DNA from 4 places in the Erythrobacter neustonensis genome. Region 2 is predicted to be linked to each of the others. Evidence: predicted binding sites of a transcription regulator. Region 2 holds the regulator's gene; each other region holds the start of a gene.
What was found. The regulator LexA, encoded in region 2, represses DNA repair genes until DNA is damaged. The targets are predictions, from matches to a motif close to GTTCCNCNCTTGTTCT.
Positions count from the first base shown of each region.

Region 1: a site for LexA is predicted at 1,493-1,508, ahead of recA (recombinase RecA). Genes of this name have one in related genera too.
Region 3: a site for LexA is predicted at 1,324-1,339, ahead of A9D12_RS09485 (deoxyguanosinetriphosphate triphosphohydrolase). Genes of this name have one in related genera too.
Region 4: a site for LexA is predicted at 1,632-1,647, ahead of A9D12_RS13485 (ATP-dependent helicase). Genes of this name have one in related genera too.

Region 1 is NZ_CP016033.1:2,914,259-2,917,898, forward strand. It holds gene alaS (alanine--tRNA ligase) at 1-32, opposite strand, end outside; gene recA (recombinase RecA) at 343-1,410, opposite strand; gene A9D12_RS13550 (DUF4139 domain-containing protein) at 1,556-3,178, opposite strand; gene A9D12_RS13555 (DUF4139 domain-containing protein) at 3,193-3,640, opposite strand, start outside.
Region 2 is NZ_CP016033.1:2,696,346-2,699,985, forward strand. It holds gene A9D12_RS12535 (molybdopterin molybdotransferase MoeA) at 1-969, shown strand, start outside; gene lexA (transcriptional repressor LexA) at 1,164-1,853, shown strand; gene A9D12_RS12545 (ComEC/Rec2 family competence protein) at 2,032-3,640, opposite strand, start outside.
Region 3 is NZ_CP016033.1:2,058,193-2,061,832, reverse strand. It holds gene A9D12_RS09490 (NAD(P)H-binding protein) at 1-128, opposite strand, end outside; gene A9D12_RS09485 (deoxyguanosinetriphosphate triphosphohydrolase) at 121-1,284, opposite strand; gene A9D12_RS09480 (aspartate/glutamate racemase family protein) at 1,605-2,309, opposite strand; gene A9D12_RS09475 (alpha/beta fold hydrolase) at 2,404-3,402, opposite strand; gene A9D12_RS09470 (SO2930 family diheme c-type cytochrome) at 3,399-3,640, opposite strand, start outside.
Region 4 is NZ_CP016033.1:2,896,565-2,900,204, reverse strand. It holds gene A9D12_RS13485 (ATP-dependent helicase) at 1-1,622, opposite strand, end outside; gene A9D12_RS13475 (hypothetical protein) at 1,905-2,366, shown strand; gene rsmD (16S rRNA (guanine(966)-N(2))-methyltransferase RsmD) at 2,370-2,945, opposite strand; gene A9D12_RS15160 (pseudouridine synthase) at 2,945-3,640, opposite strand, start outside.

The DNA of each region.
Region 1 (3,640 bases), 220 kb from region 2:
AAGGAGCGGCGGATATCGTTCGTCGAGGTCATGGCGGTGCAGTTAGGCAAACCGCGCGGATTTCGCAATGGAGCGCGAAAAAAGGCGCTGAACGAGGGGGTCTGGCAAGGGTCTGAAGGGGGTCAAGCCGGGGTCAGGGCCCGGTCAGGATGGCTCTAAAGGAGTGCAAGCCGGGCCTGAAAATCGCGTTTCCTGCCGCCCAAAGCGAAACGCCGGCCATGTGCCTTGGGGAAGAACACAGGACCGGCGCAGCGCACATTCGGGCACCCTTGCGGCGGGAAAGGAGACCGCGCGGGACACGCGGGACCAGTCGCCTATGCGGGACGGGGCGCCGTCACGGCGTCAATCATCCGAATCCGCATCGGGACCGGTCATCATTTCTTCGGCGACCTTGTCGGTGCGGGCGCGGATCGCCGCTTCGAGGCGATCGCACACATCGGGGTGCTCCTTGAGGTAGTTCTTGGCGTTTTCGCGGCCCTGCCCGATCCGGATCGAATCATAGGAGAACCAGCTCCCTGATTTCTCCACCAGGCCTGCCTTCACCCCGAGGTCGATGATCTCGCCGATCTTGGAGATGCCTTCGCCATACATGATGTCGAATTCGACCTGCTTGAACGGCGGCGCGACCTTGTTCTTGACCACCTTCACGCGGGTTGCGTTGCCGGTGATCTCGTCGCGGTCCTTGATCTGCCCGGTGCGGCGGATGTCGAGCCGGACACTGGCATAGAACTTGAGCGCATTGCCACCGGTGGTGGTTTCCGGGTTGCCGTACATCACGCCGATCTTCATGCGCAGCTGGTTGATGAAAATCACCATGCAGCGCGAACGGCTGATCGAGCCGGTCAGCTTGCGCAAGCTCTGCGACATCAGGCGCGCCTGAAGGCCGACGTGCGAATCGCCCATCTCGCCTTCGATTTCGGCGCGCGGCACCAGCGCCGCGACCGAATCGACCACCAGCACATCGATCGCGTTCGAGCGCACCAGCGTGTCGACGATTTCGAGCGCCTGCTCACCGGTGTCGGGCTGCGAGACGATCAGTTCGTCGATATCGACGCCCAGCTTTCTGGCGTAGACCGGATCGAGCGCGTGTTCGGCATCGACGAAGGCGGCGGTGCCGCCCGATTTTTGCGCTTCGGCGATGACATGCAGCGCCAGCGTGGTCTTGCCCGAGCTTTCAGGGCCGTAGACTTCGATCACGCGGCCGCGCGGCAGACCGCCGATGCCCAGCGCAATATCCAGACCCAGCGATCCGGTCGAAATCGATTCGACCTGCATCGTCTCCTTCGAGCCGAGCTTCATCGCCGAGCCCTTGCCGAACGCGCGATCGATCTGTGCCAGAGCGGCTTCCAGAGCCTTTTGACGGTCCACGGCTTTCTTGTCCTCATCCACCAATTTCAATTGGGTAGCCATCGCACGCGCTCCTTCGCTTGCCTAGGGGCCAGCGCGAGTTTTCCGCTGCCCATGGCATGCTATGTATCGCTTTTGTTCTCATGGAACAAGTAGGGAACGAAAGATTTTTTACGGGGACAGCTGCGTCCCGGTCCCTACCCTGCGCCTAGTCGCCGGCCGCGTCGCGCAACTTCCAGTCGTACACCCTTGTGGCGTTGGCTGGCACCGTCACCTCGACCGTCTGATAGCCGTTCTTCAGCGCGACCGCGTGCCGTGGAAAGCGGATGTCCTGATCTCCGCCATAGGCCAGATTCAGCCGCAATTTCACGGGATGCGGATTGGCGTTGGTGAGGTGCGCCTGCATCTTCGTCCAGCCGCGTGCGTCGTCCGGCGGGTCGCCGATCGCGCCGCACAGCGCAAAGACCTGATTGCTCTGCCCCAGTGCAAGTTCGACATCCTGACCGCGCGCGTAATCGCGCAAGTCCGTTTCGGCGGCGAGCAGATCGCCGCGCGGCCCGGGCTCGAACAAGGCGAGCCTGCCCTGCGGCAACGCGATGCCCAGCCCCTTCTTGTCCTCGTTCTTCGTCAGCAGCAGCACGTCCGCGGCATCGGGCGTATCGCTGTCTGGATAGATCCGGTTGCTGGAATCGCACCCGGCCCGGTAGAGCAGCCGCGCCTTGACCGCATCCTTGTCGAGAAACGCGACCTGCTTCATCGCCTTGGCCGACACATCGATCCGGCCCGGAACGCGGAACAGCTTGAGATCGCCGAGGTCTTCCTCGCTCGCGGTGACCACGGCGCTGTCTCGCGCGCTCAGCCGCGATCCGGTGACGACGATCATCTCTGCCATCGCCATCGGCGGAGGCGGTGGTGGAGGGGGCGGCGGGGCGAACATCGGCGGCGGGGGCACGATTTCGGGGAGCGGACCGCTGCTGGTGCTGCCCAGCGGATAACAGGTGAGATAGAGCCCTTCCGCGGCCGGGGGATCGGCGAGATCTTCGTAATCGCTGTCGACATTCAGGCGTCCGGCAACGATCTGGAGCCGTGCATCATCGAAGCTCTGCCCGTTGTCGTTGACCAGCGTCAGCCAGCTCAGCAATCCCATCTCGAACTCGTCGCCCGACTGGCGGCCGGTCATGGTGCCGACGTAATTGGCCTCCCAGTCGAAACCCCAAGCAAGATAGGTGAGAGTCACGTCATAGGTGCCGCCGGTATCACTGCGCGTGTCGACCGAGAACACCGGCTGCGCGGACAACCCGGCAGGCACGCGGTCAAATCCGAGCGTTTCGGGCAGGCCCGAACACCGCACCGCCTCGAAGCCCTGCCCGGTCTGGAGCACCACCCCGCCATCCGCCCGCGTGCGCACCACCGCGTCTTCGCTGACCTGTTTGCCGGTGGCAGGGTTCATCCGCGTGATCGTCACCCGGTTGCCCAGCGTGCCGTCGACCAGCGCTGCGGGGGAGAGCAGCGCAGCGTTGCGGTTCTTCTCGATCGTGCCGCCCGGCAGGCCGGTGACGATCGCGGACACGCCGATCATGCCTTCGGCGACGCCTTCGAAGCGGATCGTCGATTCGCCCGCAGGCAGCGTCACGCGGCGGGTTTCGGAAATCATCGCCAGCCCGCGCGGATCATCGCGGTCGAGCTTTTCGTCCGGCCCGCGGTCGGCATCGCGGTAGATCGTCACCGCAAGATCGGACGGCGCGGCGGCATCGACCACTTCGCGTGCAAGCAGCGGTGCGGCGAGCACACCGGCAAGACCTGCAGCCCCGCACAGCCAGACAGAGCGCATCGCTCCTGCGCCCTTCAGTAACGCGTTTCGTAGGTGACGCGGATTACCCGTTCGCCCTCGGCCGGAACGGGCACCTTGTAACGGCGCTGATCGGCGTTGATCTGTTCACCCGGCAAGTCTTCGGACGTGATGCGGAAATCGTCCGCCCACCAGCCGCGATCGAGGCCGGTCTGGAGCAATTCGACTTCGACCGGCGCAGATTTGGCGTTGGTGAGGGTGTAGCGCATCGTCGTGCGGTAGAAGGTCTTTGGCCGTTCGAGCGTGATCGTGCGGGTGCGCGCGCCATCGGTGACGCGGTAACGCGCGCTCTTTTCCCATTCCGCGCTGGTGATCGTCTCGCGCTTTTCGACTTCGGCCTTGATCGTGATGTCGAAGGCATCGCCTGTCACCAGCGACAATTCGCTGCCCATCGGGGTGTGACCGATCGCGTTTTCGCCGATGAACTGCGGGGTATTTTCGCGG
Region 2 (3,640 bases):
TCGCGCGCGGGCCTGCCCTATTCCGGCGTCCTGACTGACGGCGAATGCGTGCGCATCTCGACGGGTGCGATGGTGCCGCCGGGGGCCGACCGCGTGCTGCTTCAGGAGGATGCACGCGACGACAATGGCGCGATCACCGCCGCCCCGCCGCCCCCGCCCGGTCGGCATATCCGCCCGCGCGGGCTCGATTTTCACGCCGAGGATGTGCTGTTGACACGCGGCACGCGGATTACGGCAGCCCGGCTCGCGCTGGCGCTTGCGGCAGGGCACGGCACGCTTGCCGTCACCCGCCGCGCGCGGGTGGTGGTGATTGACAGCGGCGATGAATTGAGCGCGGACCCCGCCGCCTGCCTGCCGCACCAGATCCCGGCAAGCAACGGGGCGATGATTGCCGCGATGCTCGCCCCGCTTGATTGCGAGGTGAACCGCATCGGCCCCGTGCCCGACACGCAGGCCGCCCTGGCAGACGCGCTTGCCCGGGCCGAGGACGCGGATATCGTGATCACGTCGGGCGGTGCCTCGGTGGGCGATCACGATCTGATCAAGCCTGCGCTCACCGAATGGGGCGCCGAAATCGCCTTCTGGAAGATCGCGATCAAACCCGGAAAGCCGCTGCTGGTGGCAACCCGGGGCGATTGCGTGATCCTTGGCCTGCCCGGCAATCCGGTGTCGAGCTTCGTCACCGCCTTCCTGTTTGCGCTGCCATTGCTGCGCGCAGCCGCCGGCGAGCATGACCCGTTTGCGCGCACGCAGAAACTGCGCACACGCGACGATCTGCCCGCGGTTGGCCCCCGCCGTGAATTCCTGCGCGCGGTCGAAGCGGATGGCGAGGTGTGCCTGGCCGGATCGCAGGATTCCTCCGCTCTCACCGCGCTTGCCGCAGCAGATTGCCTGATCGATCGCCCCGCGCACAGCCCGGCGCTGCCGGCAGGAGAGGCAGTGCGCGTGTTCAATCTCCGAAATGGCTGAATTGCGCGGATTGGCGGGTTGCGGCGCTTGACACGATTCTGCGGGTTGCCTACTTGTTCTTTGTTCGTTCACCATAAAGGCGGAACGGAACGTGCTGGCAACGCACTCCCGATGGGTGCCTCTTGGCGCATGCAGGTGATGGACTGGCGCGCAGGGCGCGCCGTGCCGTGGTGCGACCACAGGAGAATGGACCAATGCTGACCGCAAAACAGCGCGAGCTGATCGTCTTCATTCAGCAACGCCTCGAAGAAACCGGCGTTTCGCCAAGCTTCGAAGAGATGAAGGACGCGCTCGATCTCAAGAGCAAATCGGGCGTTCACCGGCTGATCTCCGCGCTCGAGGAACGCGGCTTCCTGCGCCGCCTGCCGAACCGCGCACGCGCGCTTGAGGTGATCCGCGAACCCGGCGACGCAACCCCTGCACGCGCTGCCACGTCCGCTGCGTCCGGCAACGTGGTCGCGATGCCCGCCGCGCCTGCGCGCGCGCCTTCGGCCGCCAATGACGTGATCGAATTGCCGCTGCACGGAAGGATCGCCGCCGGCGCGCCGATCGAAGCGCTGGAAGGCCAGTCGACCTTGCCGGTGCCCGCCGCGCTGCTCGGCCCGGGTGAACATTATGCGCTTGAGGTTTCGGGCGATTCGATGGTCGAAGCCGGAATCTTCGATGGCGATTTTGCGCTGGTGCGCCGCACCAACACCGCCCGCGACGGCGAAATCGTCGTGGCGCTGGTTCGGGGCGAGGAAGCGACGCTCAAGTATCTGCGCAAGGAAGATGGGCAGGTGCGGCTCGATCCGGCGAACGCTGCCTATGATCCGCAGTTCTACCGGCCTGAAGAGGTCGAAGTGCAAGGCAAGCTTGCAGGTCTGCTGCGCCGTTACCACTGACGCATTGGGAGCCGGAGCGGGATTTGCAGCAGCGTGAAACGCGTTTTTCGCGCGATGTCTGGTCTTAGACTTCGGCTCCAACCCACCCCAAATTCGTGATTGTTGGAACGCGTTGCGTTTAAAAGTCGTGCGTTTCAGGCCCCGCCTTGATGGTTCCAGGGGTGCGCCTAGCGCCCCTCTAGACCCCGGTTCGGGCACTTTCGAACGCAGTCTGCGGCGGCTTTGCCCCGTTTTCGGTTTCGGCACCGAATTTCCCAACCCGTGCTTCGGGTAGCCGCCACCAACCATGCTCGCCCTGCCGGTCGGCAACGCTGACAATCTTAGCCTCGGCAAGATTGATTGAAAGCCCGCCGGACCGCTCGAGCATGCGGCGATCCGCCTTAAGCCACCGCGGCCGGCACGAGCGCGGAAGGAAGCGTTCGGAGACGACAATGTCGGCCCTCGCGCAGGCTGCCGCCAGCGCGCGCTCCTCGACCTGCGATCGCCCGCGGCCGAGCAGCAGGTGCCACGTTTTCCCGCCCCGCGTCATGGTGAGCGCGCACCATGCCGAAGAACAGCGTGCCCCCGGCCACTCAGCCAGCGGCACGGGCTCGGCGGCGATCCCGGCGAGTTCCAGCAGATTGTCGCGGGTATAGCTCGAACGGCTATCTCGCAGCGATACCAGACGCCGCGCGCCGTCTGGGTCGGTCATGGTGATGCCCACCTGCTGGCCATCGCCCGAAATCAACAGATCGGGGATCGGGGTCGCCGCGGCCATCACGCTCGCCAACCCCACCGGAACCAGTCCGGCAAGGCGCACCCGGCCGCGCCACAGCGCAAGCCACAAGCCCCCCACGGCAAAAAGCCCTACCGCAATCCCGCTGATCTGCGGCATCAGACGCACCGAGCCCGACTGGCCGGCAGTGAAATGCGCAATTGTCAGCAGCAGAGCGAGCGATCGTTCCACCACCCACCAGAACGGCGCGCCCGCGCCGACAAGGTCGGCCACCAGCGCGAGCGCGATCATCGGCATCGCGACGAACGTAACCAGCGGGATCGCAACGACATTGGCCAATGCGCCATACATTCCCGCCCGGTGAAAATGGAACATCACGATCGGCATCAGCGCGAGTTCGATCACGATCCCCGTCACGAACAGCATCACGATCTTGCGGAGGGTCGCCCGCCACCATGCCTCCTCGCGCGGCGCAAGGAAGGCGCGCACCGGTGCGCTGTTCGACAAGGCGATGATCGCGATCACGGCGGAGAAGCTCATCTGGAAACTTGGGCCAATCGCGCTTTCGGGCCAGAGCAACAGCACAAACCCGGCGGCGATCGCCACCATCCGCAAGGACAAGGCCTCACGCCCCAGCACCAGCGCGCCCAGCACCAGCAGCGCGGCGACACAGCTGCGGATCGTCGGCACCTCCGCCCCGGTGAGCAAGGTGTATCCGATCCCCGCAGCCGCGCCCGCGCTCGCCGCAAGCACCGGCAGCCGGAGCCGGAGCGCCAGCGCAGGCCACAGCGCGAGCAGCCGCATGACCGCAAAATAGGCTGCGGCAATCACTGCGCTGACGTGGAGCCCGCTGATCGACAAAAGGTGCGTCAGCCCCGAATCGCGCATCGCCGCCTCGTCGGCTTCCTCGATCCCGCCGCGGTCGCCGCTGGCAAACGCGGCGGCGATCGCACCCGGCGAATCCGGCACGCGCGACCGGACATGGACTGCCAGCGTGCGTTGCAGACTGGCGATTCCGTTGCCGATCGCTGCCGATTCGCGAAGCTCCAGGGGGCCGACCATCGTGCCGGTG
Region 3 (3,640 bases), 640 kb from region 2:
CGCCGGGCGATGCCCAGCACGCGCACGGTGTCGACCAGACTGGCGCTTTCGATCACGCGCCGCCCGACCAATCCGGTCGCGCCGACCAGCGCGATCCGCGTCGGACCGTGTCCGGGGGCACTATACATTGATCAGGCCTTCGGGCTGCGTTCCGTTGATGCGGCCCACCGCCTGCATCGCGAAACGATCGCTCATCCCCGCAATGAAATCGGCGATGGCGCGGGCGCGCGCAGGGTTTTCCTGCGGCAACCGTGCCTGCCAGTCGGCGGGCATCAGCGCCGCGTCCCCGGCGAACGCTTCATAAAGCTGCGTTACCACGCCGCGCGCCCTTTCAGCGGCGGCAATCTGTTCGGGGTGGTAATAGAGCCGCTCGTACATGAAGGCCTTCAGCCTGCGTTCCTGCACCGCCATCGCGGGCGAGAACCCTGCCAACTGCCGCCCCGCCGCGCGCACTTCGGCGACCGATCCGCAGTCCCTTGCCGACTGCGCGGTATGCGCGATCACATCATTCACCATCAATCCGATCTGATCACGTATCATCTCGCGCAGCAGACGCTCCCGCGGCGCGTGGGGAAAGCGTTTTTCGACGCTCCGCCACTGGTCTGCGAGGAAATCCAGCGTCAGCAAGTCGTCAAGGCAAAGGAAGCCTGCGCGCAGGCCATCGTCGATATCGTGATTGTCGTATGCGATATCGTCGGCAACCGCCGCCACTTGTGCTTCGAGCGAGGGCCAGGTCAGGAGATCGAGCGGAAAGGCCGCGTCCAGTTCTGCCAGCGCCCAGCCGGGCGCTGCGACCGGCCCATTGTGCTTGGCCAGCCCTTCGAGCAGATCCCAGGTCAGGTTCAGCCCGTCATGTTCGGGATAGGGGCATTCGATCCGCATTACCGTGCGCAGCGCCTGCGCGTTGTGATCGAACCCGCCATGCGCCGCGAGCGCCTCGGACAGCGCATCCTCGCCCGCATGGCCGAACGGCGGATGACCCAGATCATGCGCGAGGCACAGCGCCTCGGTCAGATCCTCGTCAAGCCGGAGCGCACGCGCAATCACGCGGCCGATCTGCGCGACTTCCAGGCTATGGGTCAGACGGGTGCGGTAATGGTCGCCGTCGGGCGCGATGAAGACCTGCGTCTTCGATTTCAGCCGGCGGAAGCTCATCGAATGGACGATCCGGTCACGGTCGCGCTGGAACGGGCTGCGCGGGCCGCGCTGTTCGCCCACATCGCGGCGCGCAAATTCGCGGCGGGGGTTGGCAGCAGGATCGGCGGCATAGGGGGCGCGGGTCATCACGCGGTCGCTTACGGGCAAGCCCGCGCCCGCTCAACCGGAACGGGACGAGAACAGCATGAAAATACCGGAAATTCAGGATATTGCGCGCAACGAAATCGGGGAAACTTGCGCATCATCGCAGATATGGGGCCGCTCTCCGGTGATTGGGGGGGAGGAGAACGACCCCACGGGTCTGCGGTGCGACCCGAAGACCCGGATGATGCCAATGCGTTTCCACGGCAAAATCCTGAGGTGGCCCTAGCGAGAGTGTTAACAAGTTGCACCCCATGCAACCAACAATAGCGCCGAAGCGCCCTCCGCCATCGACCAGCCGAGTTTTATCCCCCGTCCTGCGATGAGAGGATCCAGTCGACCGCAGCATCGCAGTGGATTCGTGTGCTGTCGAAGATTGGCAGGACATTGGCATCGACATCGACGACGAGGTCGAGTTCGGTGCAGGCCAAAACGATCGCCTGCGCGCCGTCCTGCGCCATGTTGGTGATGATCGTCTTCAAGCTGCGCTCGGCCTCGCGCGTGACCTTGCCCACCATCAGCTCGCGGTAGATGATCCGGTCGAGCTGTTCGACATAATCGAGATCGGGCGGCAACAGATCGACCCCGTGCGCCACCAGCCGCTTGCGATAGAAGCTTTCGGTCATCACGTTGCGCGTGCCCAGCAATGCAGCATTGGTGGTGCCCGCGCGCGCCATCGCCAGACCGACACAATCGGCGATATGCAGGATCGGGATGTTCACCGCGCCCGCGACCTCGTCATACAGGCGGTGCATCGAATTGGCGCCGATCAGCAAGCCTTGCGCCCCCGCCCCTTCGAGCCGTTTGGCGCTGTCGATCAGCACGCCGGCCGCACGCTGCCAGTCGGCATCGGCGGTGAGCGCGCTGAGATGGGCGAAATCGAGGCTTTCGATCAGCAAGGGTGCGCTGGTCATTCGGGTAGTGCGCCTTTGCACAAGGCGGTTGATCCGGTCGTAATAGGTCGCGGTCGACACCCAGCTCATGCCGCCGATGATCCCGAGTTTACGCAATGCGGCTGCCCTTTCCTTTAGAATACGCCCCTGCGCGCCCCGTCTAGGGCGCACATGCGGCGCGCGTCCAGACCGGGCGGCGTTGCGGTTGGGGTTATCGCGCGGCCGCGCGCGGCTTTGCGGACGAGGCGTGCTCGGCAAGCCACAGCTCGAGATCGCGGAGCGTCGCCTGCGGCGCTTCTTCCTGCGGCAGATGGCCGATCCGCGGATAGACGACCAGACGGCTGTCGGGCAGCGTCTTCGCCAGCCAGCGCCCCGCTTCGACCGGGATGATACGGTCTTCCTCGCCCCACAGGATCAGGGTGGGCACCGTCAGCCCGGCGATCGCAGCGGCAGGGATCGGATCATAGGGCATCGCAAAACGGTTGAGCGTTGCGCGGCGGTTGCCGGGATAGCGCAGAAGCTCCCAGTAACGGTCCACCGCCGCCGGGTTGGCGACCGACTTGACGCTGACCGATTGGGCCAGGCTGGTAGCGATCAGCGAGCGCGGGGTGATCTGTTCGGCAATCAAGCGGACGCCGGGAATCCGCGCGATCGTGAAGCCCAGATTGCCACTGTCCTTCTTGGGCGCGCCAGCTTCACGGCGGGGCATCGGCCCGCCGCTGCCATCGACCAGCACCAGCCCCGCGACGCGGTCCGGATGCGCGATTGCATAGGCGAGCGCGTGCTTGCCGCCCATCGAATTGCCTCCGACCACGAAGTTCGAAAGCCCCAGCCTGTCCGCTACCGCGTCGATATCGGCGACGTAGTTCGCGGTCGAGTAATCCTCTGCCGGATCGGGGCCGGTCAATCCGTGTCCGACCTGATCGAACCGGATCACGCGATACTTTCGCGCCAACGCTGCACTCCACGGGTCCCAGGTGTGCAGATCGGCGTTCGAACCATGCAGCAGGATGATCGCGGGCGCATCGCGCGGCCCCTCGTCGCGCAGATGCACCGTCACCCCGCCGCCGATAGCGACGAATTGCGACGGCGGCGCGCCGTATTTGGCGCGCATCCGCGCAGGATCGGTATCGGGCGTGCGGAAGATCAGGAAGGCGGCGACCAGCACTATTCCCAGCGCGAGCAAGCCGCGCACGATCCATTTTGTCATTTCATCTCCGCAATCCAGCGCCGCACCACCGCGACGCCTGCCGGATCGATCCGCGATTTGCCGAGTTCGGGCATCGCGATGCCGGGCTCGGCGCTGTTCATCCGGTAAACGAGGATCGACTTGTCGGGATGGCCGGGCAGGACCGAGAATTCCAGGTCCCCCGCCCCGCGCCCGGCGGCGACGGGCCGTTTCATGATGCCGAGCGCGTGGGGATCGCTCTGCTCCCAGCGCAGATCGA
Region 4 (3,640 bases), 200 kb from region 2:
TCGAGGAAATCGCCGAGCGTTGCGTATTCCTCCATCGCGCGGGCGAGTTCGGACAGGTTTTCCGCGCGCCCCGCACTCTCGGGCGAGCGATCGGCGGCGAGCATCGCGTTGTAGCCGCTTTCCTCCAGCACCAGCCGCAACAGATCCGAAGGCGACAGCACCTCGGATTGTTCGCGCCAGTGGAGGAACTGGCGCATCAGCGCGCCGATCGTGATCGCGCTGCGCTTGGGCAATTCGTCGCTGTCGGCCAGTTGCAGCGCAGCGGCCGCCAGCGGCAGGCCGGTGCGCCGTGCGTGGCTGTGCATCGCTTCGAGCGCCTTGGCACCGAGCCCGCGCTTGGGCTGGTTGTGGATTCGTTCGAACGCCAGATCGTCCTGCGGCTGTGCGATCAGCCGCAGATAGGCGAGCGCGTCGCGGATTTCGGCGCGCTCGTAAAAGCGGAAACCGCCGATGATCCGGTAATTGATACCGATCTGGATGAAGCGGTCTTCGAATTCGCGCGTCTGGTATTGCGCGCGCACGAGGATGGCGACCTGATCGAGCGCTGCGCCTTCGCGTTCGAGCCGCTCGATCGCCTCGCCCACGCGGCGCGCTTCCTCGGGCGCGTCCCACACGCCGATGACCTTGACCTTGTCGCCGCCATTGACCTCGGTCCACAGCGTCTTGTCGTGGCGCTGCGAGTTTTCGGCGATCAGGCCCGATGCCGCGCCAAGGATATGCGGGGTGGAGCGGTAATTCTGTTCGAGCCGGATCACTTCGGCGCCCGGGAAATCCTTCTCGAACCGCAGGATGTTGGCAACCTCGGCCCCGCGCCAGGAATAGATCGACTGGTCATCGTCGCCGACCACGCAGATGTTCTTGTGACCCTGCGCCAGCAGCCGCAGCCAGAGATACTGGACCGCATTGGTGTCCTGATATTCATCCACCATGATATAGCGGAACCGGCGCTGATAGTCGGTCAGGATGTCGCGGTGCGTCTTGAGGATCGTGACCATGTGCAGCATCAGGTCGCCGAAATCGCAGGCGTTCAATTGCCGCAGGCGTTCCTGATAGCGGGCATAGAGCGCGGTGCCCTTGCCATTGGCGTAAGCCTCGTTCTCGGTCGCATCGAGATCGGACGGGAGCAGGCCGCGGTTCTTCCAGCGGTCGATCAAGCCGGCCAGCTGGCGCGCGGGCCAGCGTTTCTCGTCCAGTTCGGCCTCTGCGATGAGCTGCTTGAGCAGGCGCAGCTGATCGTCGGTGTCGATGATGGTGTAATTGTGCTGCAGGCCGACCAATTCGGCATGGCGGCGCAGCATCTTGGCGCAGATCGAGTGGAAGGTGCCCAGCCAAGGCAGTCCCTCGGCCTGCGGGCCCAGATGATGCGCAACACGTTCGCGCATCTCGCGCGCGGCCTTGTTGGTGAAGGTAACGCACAGGATCTGCGAAGGGTAGGCGCGGCCCGTGGCGACAAGGTGCGCCAGCCGCGATGTCAGCGCGGCGGTCTTGCCCGTGCCGGCACCCGCGAGCATCAGCACCGGCCCTTCGGTCGCAAGCACGGCGGCACGCTGCGGCGGGTTCAGGCGCGCCGCATAGGCGGGAACCGATTCGGGCGAAGCGGGGGAGGGCAGGGTGTTGCTCATGGTGTCAGGCGAACAGGTAGGGAACAATGGGGCGGGGGGCAAGCAGCGCGGCGCGGAATAAAGCCTGTCGCAGCGCGAATGCCGGAATCGGCCCGCCGCTTTTCAGCCACATTTCCCGCCCGGTCGGGCCCGTGGCGGGATATCCGGCGCTCGGCACGATTGCGTCCCGAAATCGCGTGGGCATATTGATCCTGCCCGGCAAGCAGGGGATTGCACCGCCGGGCCTGGAAATTCGCTTTTTGCGTTCGTCGTGCTTGGGACACTTATTGATTGGAGTTACCCATGCACAAGTCTCTGAATACCTTCGGTCTCGCAACCGCTGCCGCTGCTCTGGCGATGACGCCGGCACTGGCCTTTGCGCAGGATCAGGCCTCCGTGGATACGGCAGAGCAACCCGCAGCCGAAGCCCCCGCGCAGGATGCTGCGCCCGTCGATGCCGCCGCAGCGACCCCGCCGGTCGAAAGCACGCCCGCCGATGCCGTGACCGCCCCGGCCGCCGCGCCGACGCTGTCGAGCGAGGAACAGGCCGCCAAGATGGAGGCCTGGCCTGCCGAACAGCGCACCGCCTTCGGCACCTGGACGCCCGAGATCCAGTCCTATTTCTGGACCTTGAGCGAAGATCGCCAGACGCTGTTCTGGCGGATTGCCGACGGCGACAAGGCAACGCTCGCCGCGATGGCCGAACCCCAGCGCGAAGCCACGTGGGTCGAACTCGAAACCCGCGTGAAAGCGATGAAGGGTTAAGCCCTAGCGGGTCGCAGCCGGGTCGGCGGGGGTATCAGGATCCATCCGCAAGAGATGGAGCTTCCCCTTGCCGACCCGGCGCTCCGCATCCTTGACGAGGCCCTTGATCGCGACATCCTCGTTGAAGGCGGTTTCGAGCGCGATCCAGGTCTCCGGCCCGATCCAGCCGAGCCGCAGCAGGCGATCAAGCGCGACTTCCCCCGCACCCGAATGGTAGGGCGGATCGGCCAGAATGAGGTCGAGCGGCCGGGTCGCCGATCGCAGGCCCATTACCGAACCCGTTTCAACCCGCGTCCGCAGCCCGGCATCCAGCGCCGCGATATTGGCGCGGATGACATCGACCGCCGCGCGGTCCTGCTCGACAAACAGACAATGCTCCGCGCCGCGCGACAGCGCCTCGAGGCCCAGCGCGCCCGAGCCTGCGAACAGATCTACCACCTGCAATCCGGCAAAATCGCCCAGCCGGCTGGTCAGCATCGCGAACAGCGTCTCGCGTGCGCGGTCGGCAGTGGGGCGCGTGGCCTCGCCCTTGGGGGCGACAAGCTTCCGGCCGCGCCATTCGCCTGCAATGATCCGCATTACCGGTTCCTCGTCGGCGGCGTCTTGCCGCGGGTGGGGGAGGGCCGCTTGCGCTGGCCTGCACCGGGCGAGCGCGGTTTTCTAGGGGCGACGCGATCCTTGCGCGCCGGGCCGCCATCACGGCTGGTCGGGCCACGGCGCGGGGCGTTGGTCAGCGTTTCGGCGCCCTTGCGCGGGCGCGAACGCGCATCGTCTCGCGGCGCCGGGCGTGCCTCACCGCGCGGAGCAGGGCGGGGCGCTGCGGATTTGCGCGGCGACGCGTCACGTTCGGGCGCAGCCACGCGCGGCGGCGGCGACTTGACCGGCGCGCCAATCGCGATCCGGTCGGCCTTCTTGACCCCGCCGCGCGGAATCGGCTCGCCCGTCATCTCGGACAGGAAATGCGCCACCGGCTTGCCGGTCAGCTCGACCGCCTGTCCGCGCGGCAGATCGCCGATGTTGAACGGGCCGTATCCGATGCGGATCAGGCGGTTCACCTGCAGCCCCATGAATTCGAGCACGTTGCGCACTTCGCGGTTCTTGCCTTCGGTGATCGTCATCTCGATCCACAGGTTGCGACCCGAGGAACGTTCGAGGTTGGCATCGATCGAGCCGTAGCGCACGCCGTCGATCTCGATCCCGTCCATCAGGCCTTCGAGCTGCGCCTGCGTCACCTCGCCGAAAGCGCGCGCGCGGTAGGTGCGCGGGATCTTGGT